Plantactinospora sp. BC1: one gene and its partners. The protein of the gene in region 3 interacts with the protein of the main gene of each other region in a pairwise test. Links are inferred from orthologs where the notes say so. Each region holds a gene or a part of one and is shown on either strand. Other genes may lie near its edges.

Region 1 (3,072 bases), 1.1 Mb from region 3 along the record:
CAGCCCGCGCAGCCGTCCAGCTACGGACAGCCGGCGCAGCCGACCACGTACGGCCAGCCCCCGGCCCAGCCGGGCGGTTACGGACAGCCGCCCCAACCCGGCCCGTACGGGCAGCCCGCCTGGGGCCAGCCGCCGCAGTCGGCCGGGTACGGCCAGCCGCAGCAGCCGAACCCGTACGCCCCGCCGCAGCAGCCCGGCCCGGGCCAGCCGCCGGCCCCGGCCTACGGTGCCGGCCCGGCGTACCCGCCGCAGTCCGGCCCACCAGCCACGCCATACCCGACCAGCGGGGCGCCGAACCAGCAGGACGCCGGTTACGGCGTCTACCCGCCGCAGTCCGGCCCGCCGCAGTCCGCCCCGCCCGGCACCGACCCCTACGCGGCGGCCGGTGCCGGCGGCTACCCCGGTTACGGACAGCCGGGACAGCCCGGACAGCCGGGCTACCCGGGCGGGCCGTACCCGCCGGCACCGCCGAAGAAGAGCAACAAGACCATGATCATCGTGATCGTGGCCGTGGTGGTGGTCGTGCTGGTCGCCTGCGTCGGGCTCTGCCTCGGCCCGCTGTCCTTCATGGACCAGCTGCGGAAGTCGGTGGAGACCAGCCTGGACGCGACTCCGCCACCGTCCACCTCGGACAGTCAGGATGGCGGCAACCCGGGCAGCGGCGGCCAGACGGTCGTCTACGAGGTGACCGGCGACGGCCGGGTGGCGCTCTCCTACATCGACGGCGCCGGCAAGCAGGTGCACCTGCCGTCGGTCGACCTTCCGTGGAAGAAGGAGGTCAAGCTTCCCGAGGACGAGCTGAAGACGGTGGTGGCGATCCGCACCGGCGGCGGCTCCGGCGACATCTCCTGCAAGATCACGGTCGACGGGAAGTCCACCGCCTCGAAGACCGCCAGCGGCAACTACGCGACCCTCACCTGCTCGGATTTCGGGATCTGACGAAACGGCACGGCACGGCTCTAGGGTGACGGGGTGACGACGACAACCGACTCCGATCCCCTGGTCCGCCGGATGCGCCCGTTCGGCACCACCATCTTCGCGGAGATGTCGGCGCTGGCGGTGCGCACCGGCGCGGTCAACCTCGGCCAGGGCTTTCCGGACACGGACGGGCCGCCCGAGATGCTGGCCGCCGCGGTGGCGGCGCTGCGCGGCGGGCAGAACCAGTACCCGCCCGGTCCGGGCGTTCCGGCGCTGCGCGCCGCCGTCGCCGCACACCAGCGCCGGTTCTGGGGACTGGAGTACGACCCGGACGGGCAGGTGCTGATCACGGCCGGGGCGACCGAGGCGATCGCGGCGGCGATCCTCGGGCTCTGCGAGGCCGGCGACGAGGTGGTCTGCTTCGAGCCGTACTACGACTCGTACGCCGCCTCGATCGCCCTGGCCGGGGCGGTCCGGCGGCCGGTCACGCTCCGCCCGGTCGACGGCGGCCGGTACGCCTTCGACCCGGCGGAGCTGCGCGCCGCGTTCGGGCCGCGGACCCGGCTGGTGCTGCTCAACTCGCCGCACAACCCGACCGGCAAGGTCTTCGACGCCGACGAGCTGGCGCTGATCGCCCGGCTGTGCCAGGAGCACGACACCATCGCGGTCACCGACGAGGTCTACGAGCACCTGGTCTTCACCGACGCCGGCAGCCCGCACGTCCCGCTGGCGACCCTGCCGGGCATGTGGGAACGCACCCTGCGGATCTCGTCGGCGGGCAAGACCTTCTCCTGCACCGGCTGGAAGATCGGTTGGGCCAGTGGCCCGGCGCCGCTGGTGGCGGCGACGATGCGGGTCAAGCAGTTCCTCACCTTCACCGGCGGGGCACCGCTGCAACCGGCGGTCGCGGTGGCCCTGGCGCTGCCGGACGACTACTACCACGGTTACCGGGCCGACCTCCAGGCGCGGCGGGACCAGCTCTCGGCCGGGCTGGTCGAGGCCGGTTTCGAGGTGCTGGTCCCGGAGGGGACGTACTTCGTCACCGCCGACATCACCGCGTTGGGCGGGCGGGACGGGGTGGAGTTCTGCCGCTCGCTGCCGGAGCGCTGCGGGGTGGTCGCCGTGCCGACCCAGGTCTTCTACGACCACGTCGAGGCGGGGCGGCGGCTGGTCCGGTTCGCCTTCTGCAAGCGCCCGGAGGTGCTGGCCGAGGCGGTGACCCGGCTGCGCACGCTCGGCGGCGCCCCGGCCTGACCCCGGTCGTGGCGTGGCTCAGGCGCCCTCCGCCAGGCCGGCTGCGCGACCGTCGGGCAGCGCCCCGGGTACGGCATCGGCGCCGGCCGTCCGCGCGGACGGGATCCGGATCCGGGCGCCGTCGAGCAGGCCCGTCTCGGCGTCGTCGAGAAAGGCCAGATCCGCCTCGACGTGCCGGCTCGCGGCCGAGAGCAGCAGCTCGACCACCGGGTCGGTCGCCTCCCGGCGCAGCGTGCCGAGGTTGCGCAGCTCGCGCAGCAGATAGCCGCGCTGGTTGGCGAGCACGGTACGCACCACGTCGGCGGAGCCGGAGCGGGCGGCGGCGGTGACCTTGAGGAAGAAGTCGTCCCGGAAGCCGCCGCTGCGCGGGCTCGGCTCGGCCAGCCACCTGGCCAGTTCGGTCCGGCCGGCGGGGGTGATCTCGTAGACCACCCGGTCCGGCTTGACCGGCTGCGCCTGCCGTTCGGCCCGGACCAGTTCGTCCCGGGCCAGCCGGTCGAGGATCTGGTAGAGGTGGCCGATGTTCAGCGACCCCCACTGTGGACCGACGGCCGTCTCGAAGGCACCCTTCAGCTCGTATCCGTAACTCGGGCCGTCGGCGAGCAACGCGAGTACCGCATGCTGGATGGCCATCCCTGACCCACCTTCCGGCCGTCCGCACGGCCTCTTGCATTGCGACAATGTATAGCGCAGAGTGTCCTGCGGGAGAAGAGGAGGGGCGCGGTGGTCGGATTCATCTGGCGGCAACTGCGGACCCGGCTCTGGCGATCACTCGCCCTGCTGACCGGCGTGCTCGTCGCGACCACCGGCTTCGTCGTGCTGACCGGCACCACCACCACCTCCCAACTGCGCCTGAACGATCGGGTGCAACGCGAGACCCGCGCCGCGTACGACATTCTC
Region 2 (2,965 bases), 360 kb from region 3 along the record:
TGGCGGTGGGGCTCTGGGCGCACCTGCTGATCCTGCCGGCGGCGGTCGCGCTCGGTGCGCTGGCCAGCCGGGCGGCGACCAGCAGCCCGCTGTACGGGCTGACCGCCCTGGTCGGCGGGGTGGTCGGGGTGTACGTGTTCGGGCTGAAGGAGTCGGTGCTGCCCTGGATCGCGCCGCCGGTACTCGCCACCGCCCGGGCCAGCACCGCCGGCCCGACCGCCGGGTCGGTGGCCCTGTTGACCGGGCACGCCGTGATCTGGAGCGCGGTGGCGTTGGCCGGTTACGCCTGGCTGCGCCGCCGTCGGGCGTGATCCGGACGTCGGCAGGTGGGCGGGTGCCGGGGCGGACGTGAGCTGGAGCACCCGGGGTGATTTGGTCGTCACGGCCGGCGTCGCGTACTCTGATAAGTCGGTCAGGCTAGCCTGGTCGACGTTTTAACCCAGAGACCGCTGGTCACCGTGCCCTGGCACGGTCGAAGGTCCCGCTCGACGGGCGGCCCGCGCAGGGGGAGACGGTAGCGTGCCAGGTCGTGTCCGCATGACCTTCCCCGCCCCGTGCGCCCTGCGCCGGGGCTTCTCTCGTTGTGGTGGGATCTCCGATCCGCACCCGGGCTCCGATCGCGCCGCCGGCCGATCGGGCGTGGTCAGCCTGGAGTAACGAGAGAGGAGGGACATGGCGGACAAGCCGGTTCGGGCCGACAAGGCCACCGCCGTCGCCGAGCTCACCGAATACTTCCGCAACTCGGGCGCCACCGTGCTCACCGAGTACCGCGGGCTGACGGTTTCCCAGCTCACCCAGCTGCGCCGCTCGCTCGGTCGGGACACGACCTACGAGGTGGCGAAGAACACGCTGGCCAAGCGTGCCGCGACGGACGCTGGCATTGCCGGCCTCGACGAGCTGTTCACCGGTCCTACCGCGCTGACCTTCGTCTCCGGCGACGTGGTCGAGGCGGCGAAGGGTCTGCGGGAGTTCGCGAAGGCCAACCCGAAGCTCGTCATCAAGGGTGGCGTCTTCGAGGGCCGGGCGATCACCGCGGACGAGGTCAACAAGCTCGCCGACCTCGAGTCCCGTGAGGTGCTGCTGGCCAAGATGGCCGGCGCGATGAAGGGCAGCCTGAGCAAGGCCGCTGCCCTGTTCCAGGCGCCGCTGGCGCAGACCGCCCGCCTGGCGGCTGCCCTGCAGGACAAGCGTGAGAAGGAGGGGCAGGCCTGATCGGCCAGCCCTCCGGTACCCCGATATTCGTGTAAGAAATCAGGAAAGGACGCCAGACACCATGGCGAAGCTCAGCACCGAAGAGCTGCTCGACGCGTTCAAGGAGATGACGCTGATCGAGCTCTCGGAGTTCGTGAAGCAGTTCGAGACCACCTTCGACGTGACCGCCGCCGCGCCGGTGGCCGTCGCCGCCGGTGGCCCCGCGGCCCCGGCCGCCGAGGCCGAGCCGGAGCAGGACGAGTTCGACGTCATCCTGGAGGCTGACGGCGGCAAGAAGATCCAGGTCATCAAGGTCGTGCGTGAGCTGACCGGCCTGGGCCTGAAGGAGGCCAAGGACCTCGTCGAGGCCGCGCCGAAGCCGGTCCTGGAGAAGGCCAACAAGGAGGCCGCCGACAAGGCCAAGGCCAAGCTGGAGGCCGAGGGCGCGAAGGTCACCCTCAAGTAGTTTCCGCTCCACGCCGCGCCCGGTGTGTCCGTACCGACCAGCTCTCCGTTCCGCCGAGCGGGAGTCGCAGGGGTACGGGCCACCGGAGGCGGCCCGCGTCGCTCTAGTGAGCTGACGCACAGCAATGTCGCCGACGGGCGGCGATCCGGCGCCGGATCGCCGCCCGTCTCCGTCCGCTGACTGGCTGCGACCGTCGATGATCAGGGCTTTGACGCCTCGGACGGCCGTCGTTGGCCCGTCCGGCCGGTCAGGCTCGGATGGCGACCCGGGCAAAGAGGTCGCCCGACCCGGGCATCAGCCCTTGACGCGGCACGAACCGGCAGGCACGCTGACATCAGCAAGACCTTCCGCGCTTGCGACGGCCGACACCTGGGTAAGGGCCACGGCAGCACCACGAGCCGCTGGTTCCTACGAGGCCTAGCGGGATGCGTGCGGGACGTGTGAGCGCGCTCAGCGCGCGCCAGCCACTGGTTGGCGACACGTTCTGCAACGCCCTGCCGTGGTGGGCTGGACAGCGGTTAGCCGCTCGGCTACACTGCTAGTTTGCGCTGCCTTCCGACTTGACCCCTGCTCGGAATGTCCAGTTTTGGGCGTTTGGAGTGGGGCCATTGGAGTGCACGCGTGACAGCCGCATCTAGCAGCACCGGTCCTCGGAAGGACGCATCTTGGCAGCTTCCCGCCCTGCGAAGACCAGTCGTACGTCGAGCGCTTTCGCGCCCCGCCGAATCTCCTTCGGCAGGATTACCGAACACCTCGAGGTCCCCAACCTCCTCGCCATCCAGAACGAGTCGTTTGACTGGCTGGTCGGCAACGAGGCTTGGCAGGGCCGGTCGGCCGACGACCCGCACGCTCGATCGGGTCTCGCCGAGATCCTCGACGAGATCAGTCCCATTGAGGACTTTTCTGGCACTATGTCGCTCTCCTTCTCCGCGCCGCGCTTCGACGAGGTCAAGGCCTCGATCGAGGAGTGCAAGGAGAAGGACCTGACCTACTGCGCCCCGCTGTTCGTGACCGCGGAGTTCACCAACAACACCACCGGCGAGATCAAGAGCCAGACGGTGTTCATGGGTGACTTCCCGATGATGACGCCGAAGGGCACCTTCATCATCAACGGCACCGAGCGCGTGGTGGTCAGCCAGCTCGTCCGGTCCCCGGGCGTCTACTTCGACAAGCAGCCGGACAAGACCTCCGACCGCGATCTCTCCAGCGTCAAGGTCATCCCGAGCCGGGGTGCCTGGCTGGAGTTCGACATCGACAAGCGCGACACCGTGGGTGTCCGCATCGACCGTAAGCGCCGGCAGGCCGTCA
Region 3 (8,763 bases):
CCCCGGCTATCTGGAGGCGACCCGGGGAGAGCTGCGCTCGCTGGTCGCGGCCGGCGCCTCCGAGCCGGCCCAGCCGACGTACGCCCTGGTCACGATGTCGGCCTACCTGGCGCCGGACCGGTTGACCCCGGTGCTGACCGGGATCGGTGTCTCGGAGGTCTTCGCCCGGCTGTGGCGCCCCGGCACCCAGACCGAGATCGTCCGCATCCCGGCGCTGCGCGTCCCGGACGACGTGGTCGCCGGGATGTCGGAGGTCGCGGCCCGCAAGGAGCAGGAGGCCCGGGACTACCAGGAGCGGGCCGCCGGGGTCACCGGCGACGGTGCCGGGGAGCGGGAACTGCGCCGGTACTACTCCAGCGGCGCCCGGGTCGCCGACGAGGAGGCGACCGCGTACCGGGCCGGGTGCTCGTGCGTCTACGCCGCCGTGGTGCGGGGCGAACCGGCCGCACTGGAGCGGATCGCCGCCCGACCGGAGGTACGGGCCGTCGACCCGGCACCGGAGGTACGCCGGCTGGACCGTACCGTCTTCACCCCGCCCCTGCCCGAGCAGGCCGACGTGGCCCGGCCGCCCGCCGACGCGAGCCTGCCGGCCACCCACGCCGACGGGACCGGTGGCCCGGGCGCCGAGGATGCGCCGGAGGCGGACCCGCTCGCCCCGTCGACCTCGGCCCGCCCGGCGGCCGATCCGCCCGTCGACCCGCCGGCCACCGGGACCGCCGGCCCGGCCGGTCCGGGTGCGACGGAGCCGCCGCCCACGGTGGACTCTCCGGTCGACGACCTTCCGCCGGAGCCGGACCCGGCGACCGAGTCGCCCTCGGCCGAGATACCGTCGGACCGGCCGCCGGCCGAGGCGCCGCCGGCCGACCCGCCCACCACCGGGGCGAGCGGCGGGGCGTGACGGTGGGCGGCACGATGGACGTCTGGTCGACGGCGGGCACGCCGACGGCGGTGGTGCGCTGGCACAGGTGGCCCGAATAGGGTTTGCTTCGTAGCCTGTCAGGGCGGGGACCGATGGTGCTGGGAGGGCGAGCCGTGGACGGCACCGAGACCGGCTGGGGCCGGCCGGCGGAATCAGCGCCGCGTTGGCGGGCGCTGCTCGACCGGGCCCTGCACGGCGGTCGCACCGACGAGCAGCAGGTTCTCGACGAACGAGGCGGGCCGGAGCCGCCCGCCGAGGGCGGTCAGGCCACCGGTCGGTACGCCGGCAACGGCTACCCCGGCAGGCCGGAGCCCGACCCCCGCCCGCCGGCCCCCGGCTATCCGGCCGGGCCCGGTTATCCGGCCGCCCCCGGTTACGGCGGCGCCGGTCATCCGGGGGAGTCCCGCTACGCCGCCCTGGAGGAGGGCTACCGGCCCGATCCCGGCTTCGGTCCCGGACGCCCGGCCGAGCCCGGGTACCGCCCCGGCCCGGGGCATCCCGCCGAGCCGGGTTACCGGCCCGGCCCGGACTACCGGCCCGGCACCGACCGGCGGGAGCCCGGCTATCCGCCCGGCGGCTACCGGCCCGACCCCGGTTACCGCCCCGAGCCGGTGGAGCCGTACCGGCCGGAGCCGGCGGGACCGGACTTCGCCGGCGAGTCCCGCTACGCGGCGCTCGGCAGCGGCTACCAGCCTCCGCCGCCGGTGGTGCCGGCACCGCGACCGGCCCTGCCCAGCCCGCCGCCCGCGGTCCGGCGCACCGACCCGCCCCCGGCGCAGCGGCCGCTGCCGCCTCCCGCCACCGGCCGGTCGGTCCCGGCACCGCGCAACTCGCTGGCCCCGCCGCCGGTGACTCCGCCGCCGGCCGTCGCCCCGCCCGTCGTCCCGTCGGTAGTCCCGCCGTCCGGCCCGGCACCGGCGCCGCCCGCCGGCTATCCGGCGGTGGACGTCGGCTACGCCCCGGTGTCCCGGCGGGCCACCATCGACCCCTACCCGACCCGGCAGCAGCGGTCGGCCGACCCCGAGGTGGAACGCGCCCGCAACGTGCTGCGCCGCGACCTCGGCTCACCCCGGGTGGTCGCCTTCGCCAACCCGAAGGGCGGCGTGCACAAGACCACCGCGACGGTGCTCGGCGCGGCGACGGTGGGCAGCGTACGCGGCCGTGGCGTGCTCGCCTGGGACGACAACGAACTGCGCGGCACCCTCGGCCTGCGGGCCGGCAGCGCCCGGCACGCCCGGACGATCCGGCATCTGGTCGCCGACCTGATCGAGATCGAGGCGCTGCCGAGTACCCAGCTGATCGAACGGCTCGACGACTATCTCCGGCACGCCTCCGACGGCTCGTACGACGTGCTGGCCGGCGAGGAGAGCCCCCGGTTCGCCCAGCGCCTCGACCAGCACACCGTCCGGCGGGTGCTGGAGCTGCTCCGCCGCACCCACGACGTGATCTGTGTGGACACCGGCAACAACGTGGAGAGTTCCAACTGGCAGACGGTGCTGCGCGCGGCCGACCAGCTGGTGGTCACCACGGTGCCCCGGGAGGACGCCGCCTTCACCGCCGACTGGATGCTCGACCTGCTGCACGACATCGGGATGGGCGAGCTGGCCGACAACGCGGTCACCCTGCTCTCCTGCCCGACGCCGGGCCGCTCGCCGCTGCTCGACGACCTGAAGCGGCACTTCGCCACCCGGACCCGCGCGGTGGCGGTGGTGCCGTACGACCCGGCGCTGGAGACCGGCTCGTCGATCGAGTACGCCCAGCTCGCCCAGGAGACCCGGGACGCCTGGCTCCAGGCGGCGTCGATGATGCTGGAGCCGTTCGCCCGCTGACCCGGCGCGCTGCCGCATCGGCGTCGCGACCGCCCCGTTCGGCCGGGACGAACCGGTCGGACGACACACCCGGGGGCGGAATGTGGGACAGCTCGCCCGGGCGGGTGTCAAGCCTGGAGACCGCGCCGCCCTGGGACTAGGCTCGGGGACCGGCGGTCGCGCGTCGGGGTACGCGCCCTGCCGTCGGGGCACGGATCGTGCCGTCCGGCCCGCGCTCGCCAGGCGCTGCGTGGTGCCGTTGGGGGATGCGTCGCTGGGTGACCGGCCACCGCCGTCGAGCTGTCGTCGGCGTGCCGGCCGGCAGCCGCGTGAGGGAAGGGGGCCCTGGGTGTCTGACTCGTTCGTGCACCTGCACGTGCACACCGAGTATTCGATGCTCGACGGGGCGGCCCGGCTCAAGGAGTTGTTCGCCGAGACCAACCGGCTGGGCATGCCGGCGCTGGCGATGACCGACCACGGCAACCTCTTCGGCGCGTACGACTTCCACAAGCAGGCCACGGCCGCCGGGGTGAAGCCGATCATCGGCAGCGAGATGTACCTCACGCCGGGGACCGACCGGCGGGAGCGGACCCGGGTCCGCTGGGCCGACGGCGGCGAGAACGACGTCTCCGGCGGTGGCGCCTACACCCACATGACCATGCTGGCCGGGGACGCCGACGGGCTGCGCAACCTGTTCCGGATGCAGTCCCGGGCCAGCCTGGAGGGCTACTACTTCAAGCCGCGGGCCGACCGGGAGCTGCTGCACCAGTACGGCAAGGGGATCATCGCCACCACCGGCTGCCCGTCGGGCGAGGTGCAGACCTGGCTGCGGATCGGGAACTTCGACAAGGCGTGCGAGTCGGCGGCGGAGTTCCGGGACATCTTCGGGGCGGAGAACTACTACCTGGAGGTGATGGATCACGGGCTCGACATCGAGACCCGGATCCGGCAGGACCTGATCCGGCTGGGCAAGAAGCTCAACCTGAAGCCGGTGGCCACCAACGACCTGCACTACACCTACGAGAAGGACGCGGACGCGCACGAGGTGCTGCTCTGCGTGCAGTCCGGCTCGACGCTGGCCGACCCGAAGCGGTTCAAGTTCGACGCCCGGGACTTCTACCTGAAGTCGGCGGCCGAGATGCGCGCGCTCTGGGACTCGGAGGTGCCGGGGGCCTGCGACAGCACGCTGGAGATCGCGGAGCGGATCGGCGACTACTCCGAGCTCTTCGCGCCGCGCAACCTGATGCCGCAGTTCCCGGTGCCGGCGGGGGAGACCGAGGAGACCTTCCTGCGCAAGGAGGTGATGCGCGGGCTGGAGCGGCGCTTCCCGGGCGGGGTGCCGGAGGACCGTCGGCGGCAGGCCGAGTACGAGCTCGACGTGATCCTCAAGATGGGCTTCCCGGGCTACTTCCTGGTCGTCGCCGACCTGGTCGCGTACGCCAAGCGGGAGGGGATCCGGGTCGGGCCGGGGCGTGGTTCGGCGGCGGGCGCCCTGATCGCGTACGCGCTCGGCATCACCGAGCTGGACCCGATGGCGCACGGCCTGCTCTTCGAGCGGTTCCTCAACCCCGACCGTGTCTCGATGCCCGACATCGACATGGACTTCGACGAGCGTAGGCGCGGCGACATGATCCGCTACGCCACCGAGAAGTACGGCGAGGAGCGGGTCGCCCAGATCATCACGTACGGCACGATCAAGGCGAAGGCGGCGATCAAGGACGCGGCCCGGGTCCTCGGGTACCCGTTCGCGATGGGCGACCGGATCACCAAGGCGATGCCCCCGGCGGTGATGGGCAAGGACATCCCGCTCGGCGGCATCTTCGACCCGGGCCACCCGCGCTATCCCGAGGCGGCCGAGTTCCGGCAGCTCTACGACGGCGACGGCGAGGTACGCAAGGTCGTCGACACCGCCAAGGGCCTGGAGGGGCTGAAGCGGCAGTGGGGGGTGCACGCGGCCGGGGTGATCCTGTCCCGGGATCCGCTGGTCGACGTGCTGCCGATCCAGAAGCGCGAGCAGGACGGCTCGATCATCACCCAGTGGGACATGGGTGCCTGCGAGACCATCGGCCTGCTCAAGATGGACTTCCTGGGCCTGCGCAACCTGACCATCATGGACGACGCGCTGGAGGCGATCCGGGAGAACCGGGGCGAGGACCTGGTGCTGGAGGACCTGCCGCTGGACGACAAGGCGACGTACGCCCTGCTCGGCCGGGGTGACACCCTCGGGGTGTTCCAGTTCGACGGCGGTCCGATGCGGGCGCTGCTGCGCTCGATGGCGCCGGACAACTTCGAGGACATCTCGGCGGTCGGCGCGCTCTACCGGCCCGGTCCGATGGGCGCCAACGCGCACAACGAGTACGCCGACCGCAAGAACAACCGCAAGCCGGTGGTACCGATCCACCCCGAACTCGCCGACTCCCTCGCGGAGATCCTCGGCGACACCTACGGGCTGATCGTCTACCAGGAGCAGGTCATGGCGATCGCCCAGAAGGTGGCCGGCTACTCGCTCGGCAAGGCCGACCTGCTGCGCCGGGCGATGGGCAAGAAGAAGAAGGAGATCCTCGACAAGGAGTTCGCGCCGTTCGCCGCCGGCATGAAGGACAACGGCTACAGCGACGCGGCGATCAAGACGCTCTGGGACATCCTGGTCCCGTTCTCCGACTACGCGTTCAACAAGGCGCACAGCGCGGCGTACGGCGTCGTCTCCTACTGGACCGCCTACCTGAAGGCGAATTATCCGGCGGAGTACATGAGCGCGCTGCTCACCTCCGTCGGCGACGACAAGGACAAGTCGGCGGTCTACCTGGCCGAGTGCCGGCGGATGGGCATCAAGGTGCTGCCGCCGGACGTCAACGAGTCCAACGCCCGGTTCGCCGCCGTCGGCCAGGACATCCGGTTCGGGCTGGCCGCCGTCCGCAACGTCGGCGCGAACGTGGTCGAGTCGATCCGCCGGTCCCGCAAGGAGAAGGGCAACTTCACCGACTTCTACGACTACCTGCGCAAGGTCGACGCGGTGGCCTGCAACAAGAAGACCGTCGAATCGCTGATCAAGGCGGGTGCGTTCGACTCGCTCGGGCACACCCGCAAGGGGCTGCTCGCCGTACACACCGACGCGATCGACTCGTTCATCGCACTCAAGCGCAACGAGGCGGTCGGCCAGTACGACCTCTTCGGCGACGCGTTCGGCGGCGGGGACGACGGCGGGGGCGGCGGCATGGTGGTGACCCCGCCGATCCCGACCGGCGAGTGGGACAAGACCGACCTGCTCACCTTCGAACGCGAGATGCTCGGCCTCTACGTCTCCGACCATCCGCTCTTCGGCGTCGAGCACGTGCTCGCCGCCGCCGCCGACATGTCCATCTCGGCGCTGGCCGAGGAGGGCGGGGTCGCCGACGGGCAGGTGGTCAACCTGGCCGGCATCCTCTCCGGGGTGCAGCGCCGGATCACCAAGCAGGGCCGGGCATGGGCCTCGGCGACCCTGGAGGATCTCGGCGGCGCGGTCGAGGTGCTCTTCTTCCCGAACACCTACGAACTGGTCGGGCAGTACATCGCCGAGGACGCGATCGTGGTGGTCAAGGGCCGGATCGACCGCCGCGACGACCAGCCCCGGCTGATGGCGATGGACCTGTCGATGCCCGACATCACCGCACCGGACGAGGTCAAGCCGGTGGTGCTGGCCCTGCCGCCGTCCCGCTGCACGCCGCCGCTGGTGGAGCGGCTCCGCGAGGTGCTGGCCAGCCATCCCGGCTCGGCCGAGGTGCACGTCAAGCTGGTCAACGGCTCCCGGGCCACCCTGCTGCGGCTCAGCCCGCTCCGGGTGGCTCCCACCACCGCGCTGATGGCCGACCTCAAGGCGCTGCTCGGACCGAGCGCCGTCGCGGGCTGACCGGGGCCGGCGTGCTCGTGCACCGCGACCGGAGCCGGCTGCCTGGTCGGCCGGCGCTCCGAGCGGGGACGTCTCGCCGGCCGTCGCGGTGGGAGCGGGCAACTCCGGGTCGGGCCTCCGGAGGGCGGCCGGGCCTGAGAGGATCATCTCGTGAGTCCGGCAACCTCCCCTTCCGACGGCCCGCTCGGCGACGGCGACCACGGCGGTCCCGTCGTACCGCCGGCACCTGCTCCGGCGGCGGCGCCGGGCCCGCCGCACGGCGTACCGGCCGGGACAGCGCCGGGCGCGCCCGGCGGACCGGTCACGGACGCGCCGGGCCGGACCGACCCGGGTACGCCGGCCGGTGCGACCCCGGACCCGCTGACCCGACCCGGCCCGGATCCGGCCGCCGCGAACGGCAGCTGGCCGGTCCCGGCGGATCCGACCGCTGCGCCGCCGGCCGGGAGTGAACCGGCCCGCCGGCTGCTCCGGGGCGCGGCGGCCAACGTCGCCGTGCTGCTGGCGCTGATCCTGTTGGGAGTTCCGTTCGGCCTGCTCTGGTCGGCCGTGTCGCCCGGTGTGCCGGTGGTGCAGACCGAGGACGGTGCGCTGCTGGCGGCGCCGCAGCCGGAGGAGTTCATCGCCGCCGACGGCTGGTTCAGCGTGCTCGGGTTCGGCCTGGGCGTGCTGGCCGCGATCGCGATGTGGCTGCTGCTGCGCCGCCACCGGGGGCCGGTCGGCATGCTGGTGACGGTGCTCGGCATGCTCGGCGCCGCCGTACTCGCCTGGCAGCTCGGTCGGCAGATCGGCCTCTCCGGCTACGAGCGGCTGCTGGCCAGCGCCCCGCCCGGGGCGACGTTCAGCAAGCCACCGGACCTGTACGGCGGGCAGTACGACCTGCTGCTCGGGTTCGTCCCGGCCATCGGGGACCTGCTGGTGCCGGCGTTCGGCGCGGCGGTGATGTACACCCTGCTGGCCGGCTGGTCCCGTTACCCCGGACTGCGGCCGGAGGCCGAGCCGGTGTTCCGGCCCGAGGCCGAGCCGGCATCCCGGCCGGTCAGTTGGGACTTGCCGGTACCGCCAGCTCCGCCAGTGGCACCGGCACCGCCCGTACCTGGCGCAGCAGAGCCGCCTCGCGATTGAGCAGCCGGAGTTCCGCACTCAGCCGGCCGGCGGTGTCCGGCGTCGCCAGCAGCCGCTGCCGGTCGGTGAGGGTGAGCGCGGCGGTCGCGGCGACCAGGTGCGACAGCACGGTGGGGTCGTCCGGCAACTGCTCGGAAAGCTCCTCGGGATCGTCCCGGACCAGCGTGAGATAGCGCCGGAAGACCGCGAGCACCCGGGGTGCCAGCAGGTCGGCGAGCTGCTCCTGCCCGACCGGCTCGGGCAGCCACTCCACCTCGGCGGTCAGGTACGGCGTGCTGCCTGCCTCGACGCGGGCGATCCGGAACCGCCGACGGCCGACGGTGACGATGTCGAGCCGGCCGTCCGGCAGCTCGGTGACCTGCCGTAGCTCGGCGGTGCAGCCGACGTCGTGCAGGGTGACCGGCGAACCGTCCGGGCGCCGGTCGGTCAGCTCCGGCTGGCCCGGCCGCGACTCCGGCCCGGTCCGGGACTCCGGTTCGGGGCCGGCGGAGACCGACGCCGACCCGCCGCTGCGGATGGCGACCACGCCGAACTCCCGGGGCGTGCCCTCCGGCAGGCCGCGCAGGTGCCGCATCAGGTCGAGATAGCGCGCCTCGAAAATGTGCAACGGCAGGACCAGGCCGGGAAAGAGCACCGTCCCGAGCGGAAACACCGGCAGCCGCGCGTCCACCGTCCGAGCCTAGCCCGTCGGCACCGGCGGCGAACCGCCCCGCCCGGGGAGATCCTGCCGCCGGTCGGCCCGCTCGACCGGTCCGTCCGGCACCGCTGGTACCGGGTCGCGCCGCCCGGCGTGGAGCCGCTGCCGCGCCGGGCGTGTCCGGTGTCCCCGACCGGGTGGCCCGGGTCACCGTCCCGCCGGCTGGGCGGACGCGGACCGATCGGTGGGTGCCGAATAGACTGCCAAGGGTGTTGAACCGGATCGACCTGCGCGGCGGTTGGCGTGATCCACGCCCGCTGCTGCCCCGTGCCCAGCTCGACGTCTCCGTGGCGGTGGAGAAGATCCGCCCGATCGTGGAGGCGGTCCGCGA

Evidence for each region. The genes of interacting proteins can lie anywhere in the genome.
Region 1: the proteins of dnaE (region 3) and C6361_RS32875 interact in binary tests that used the Escherichia coli proteins (3 or more experiments, as listed by UniProt). The link is inferred for Plantactinospora sp. BC1 from one-to-one orthologs.
Region 2: the proteins of dnaE (region 3) and rplL interact in binary tests that used the Escherichia coli proteins (3 or more experiments, as listed by UniProt). The link is inferred for Plantactinospora sp. BC1 from one-to-one orthologs.

The regions. Positions count from the first base shown.
Region 1 is NZ_CP028158.1:7,487,253-7,490,324, reverse strand. What follows is about bases 210-3,072. They hold C6361_RS32875 (pyridoxal phosphate-dependent aminotransferase), read left to right. Parts: upstream 210-972; coding sequence 973-2,172; downstream 2,173-3,072. Other genes in these bases: C6361_RS32865 (FtsX-like permease family protein), read left to right, coding at 2,896-3,072; C6361_RS32870 (PadR family transcriptional regulator), read right to left, coding at 2,191-2,805; C6361_RS32880 (MmpS family transport accessory protein), read left to right, coding at 210-939. Outside these bases: more of C6361_RS32880, read left to right, coding at 1-209. UniProt on the Escherichia coli protein: Shows aminotransferase activity with methionine and histidine as substrates, and to a lesser extent also with phenylalanine.
Region 2 is NZ_CP028158.1:6,057,681-6,060,645, reverse strand. The notes cover bases 210-2,965. They hold rplL (50S ribosomal protein L7/L12), read left to right. Parts: upstream 210-1,273; coding sequence 1,274-1,657; downstream 1,658-2,965. Other genes in these bases: C6361_RS26555 (DNA-directed RNA polymerase subunit beta), read left to right, coding at 2,323-2,965; rplJ (50S ribosomal protein L10), read left to right, coding at 673-1,212; C6361_RS26570 (hypothetical protein), read left to right, coding at 210-311. In the rest of the region: more of C6361_RS26570, read left to right, coding at 1-209. UniProt on the Escherichia coli protein: The binding site for several of the GTPase factors involved in protein synthesis (IF-2, EF-Tu, EF-G and RF3). Is thus essential for accurate translation.
Region 3 is NZ_CP028158.1:6,412,701-6,421,463, reverse strand. The notes cover bases 2,690-6,813. They hold dnaE (DNA polymerase III subunit alpha), read left to right. Parts: upstream 2,690-3,076; coding sequence 3,077-6,613; downstream 6,614-6,813. Other genes in these bases: C6361_RS28170 (AAA family ATPase), read left to right, coding at 2,690-2,748. Outside these bases: C6361_RS28175 (hypothetical protein), read left to right, coding at 1-898; more of C6361_RS28170, read left to right, coding at 1,033-2,689; C6361_RS28160 (DUF2567 domain-containing protein), read left to right, coding at 6,974-7,735; C6361_RS28155 (LON peptidase substrate-binding domain-containing protein), read right to left, coding at 7,650-8,405; hisD (histidinol dehydrogenase), read left to right, coding at 8,642-8,763. UniProt on the Escherichia coli protein: DNA polymerase III is a complex, multichain enzyme responsible for most of the replicative synthesis in bacteria. This DNA polymerase also exhibits 3' to 5' exonuclease activity. The alpha chain is the DNA polymerase catalytic subunit.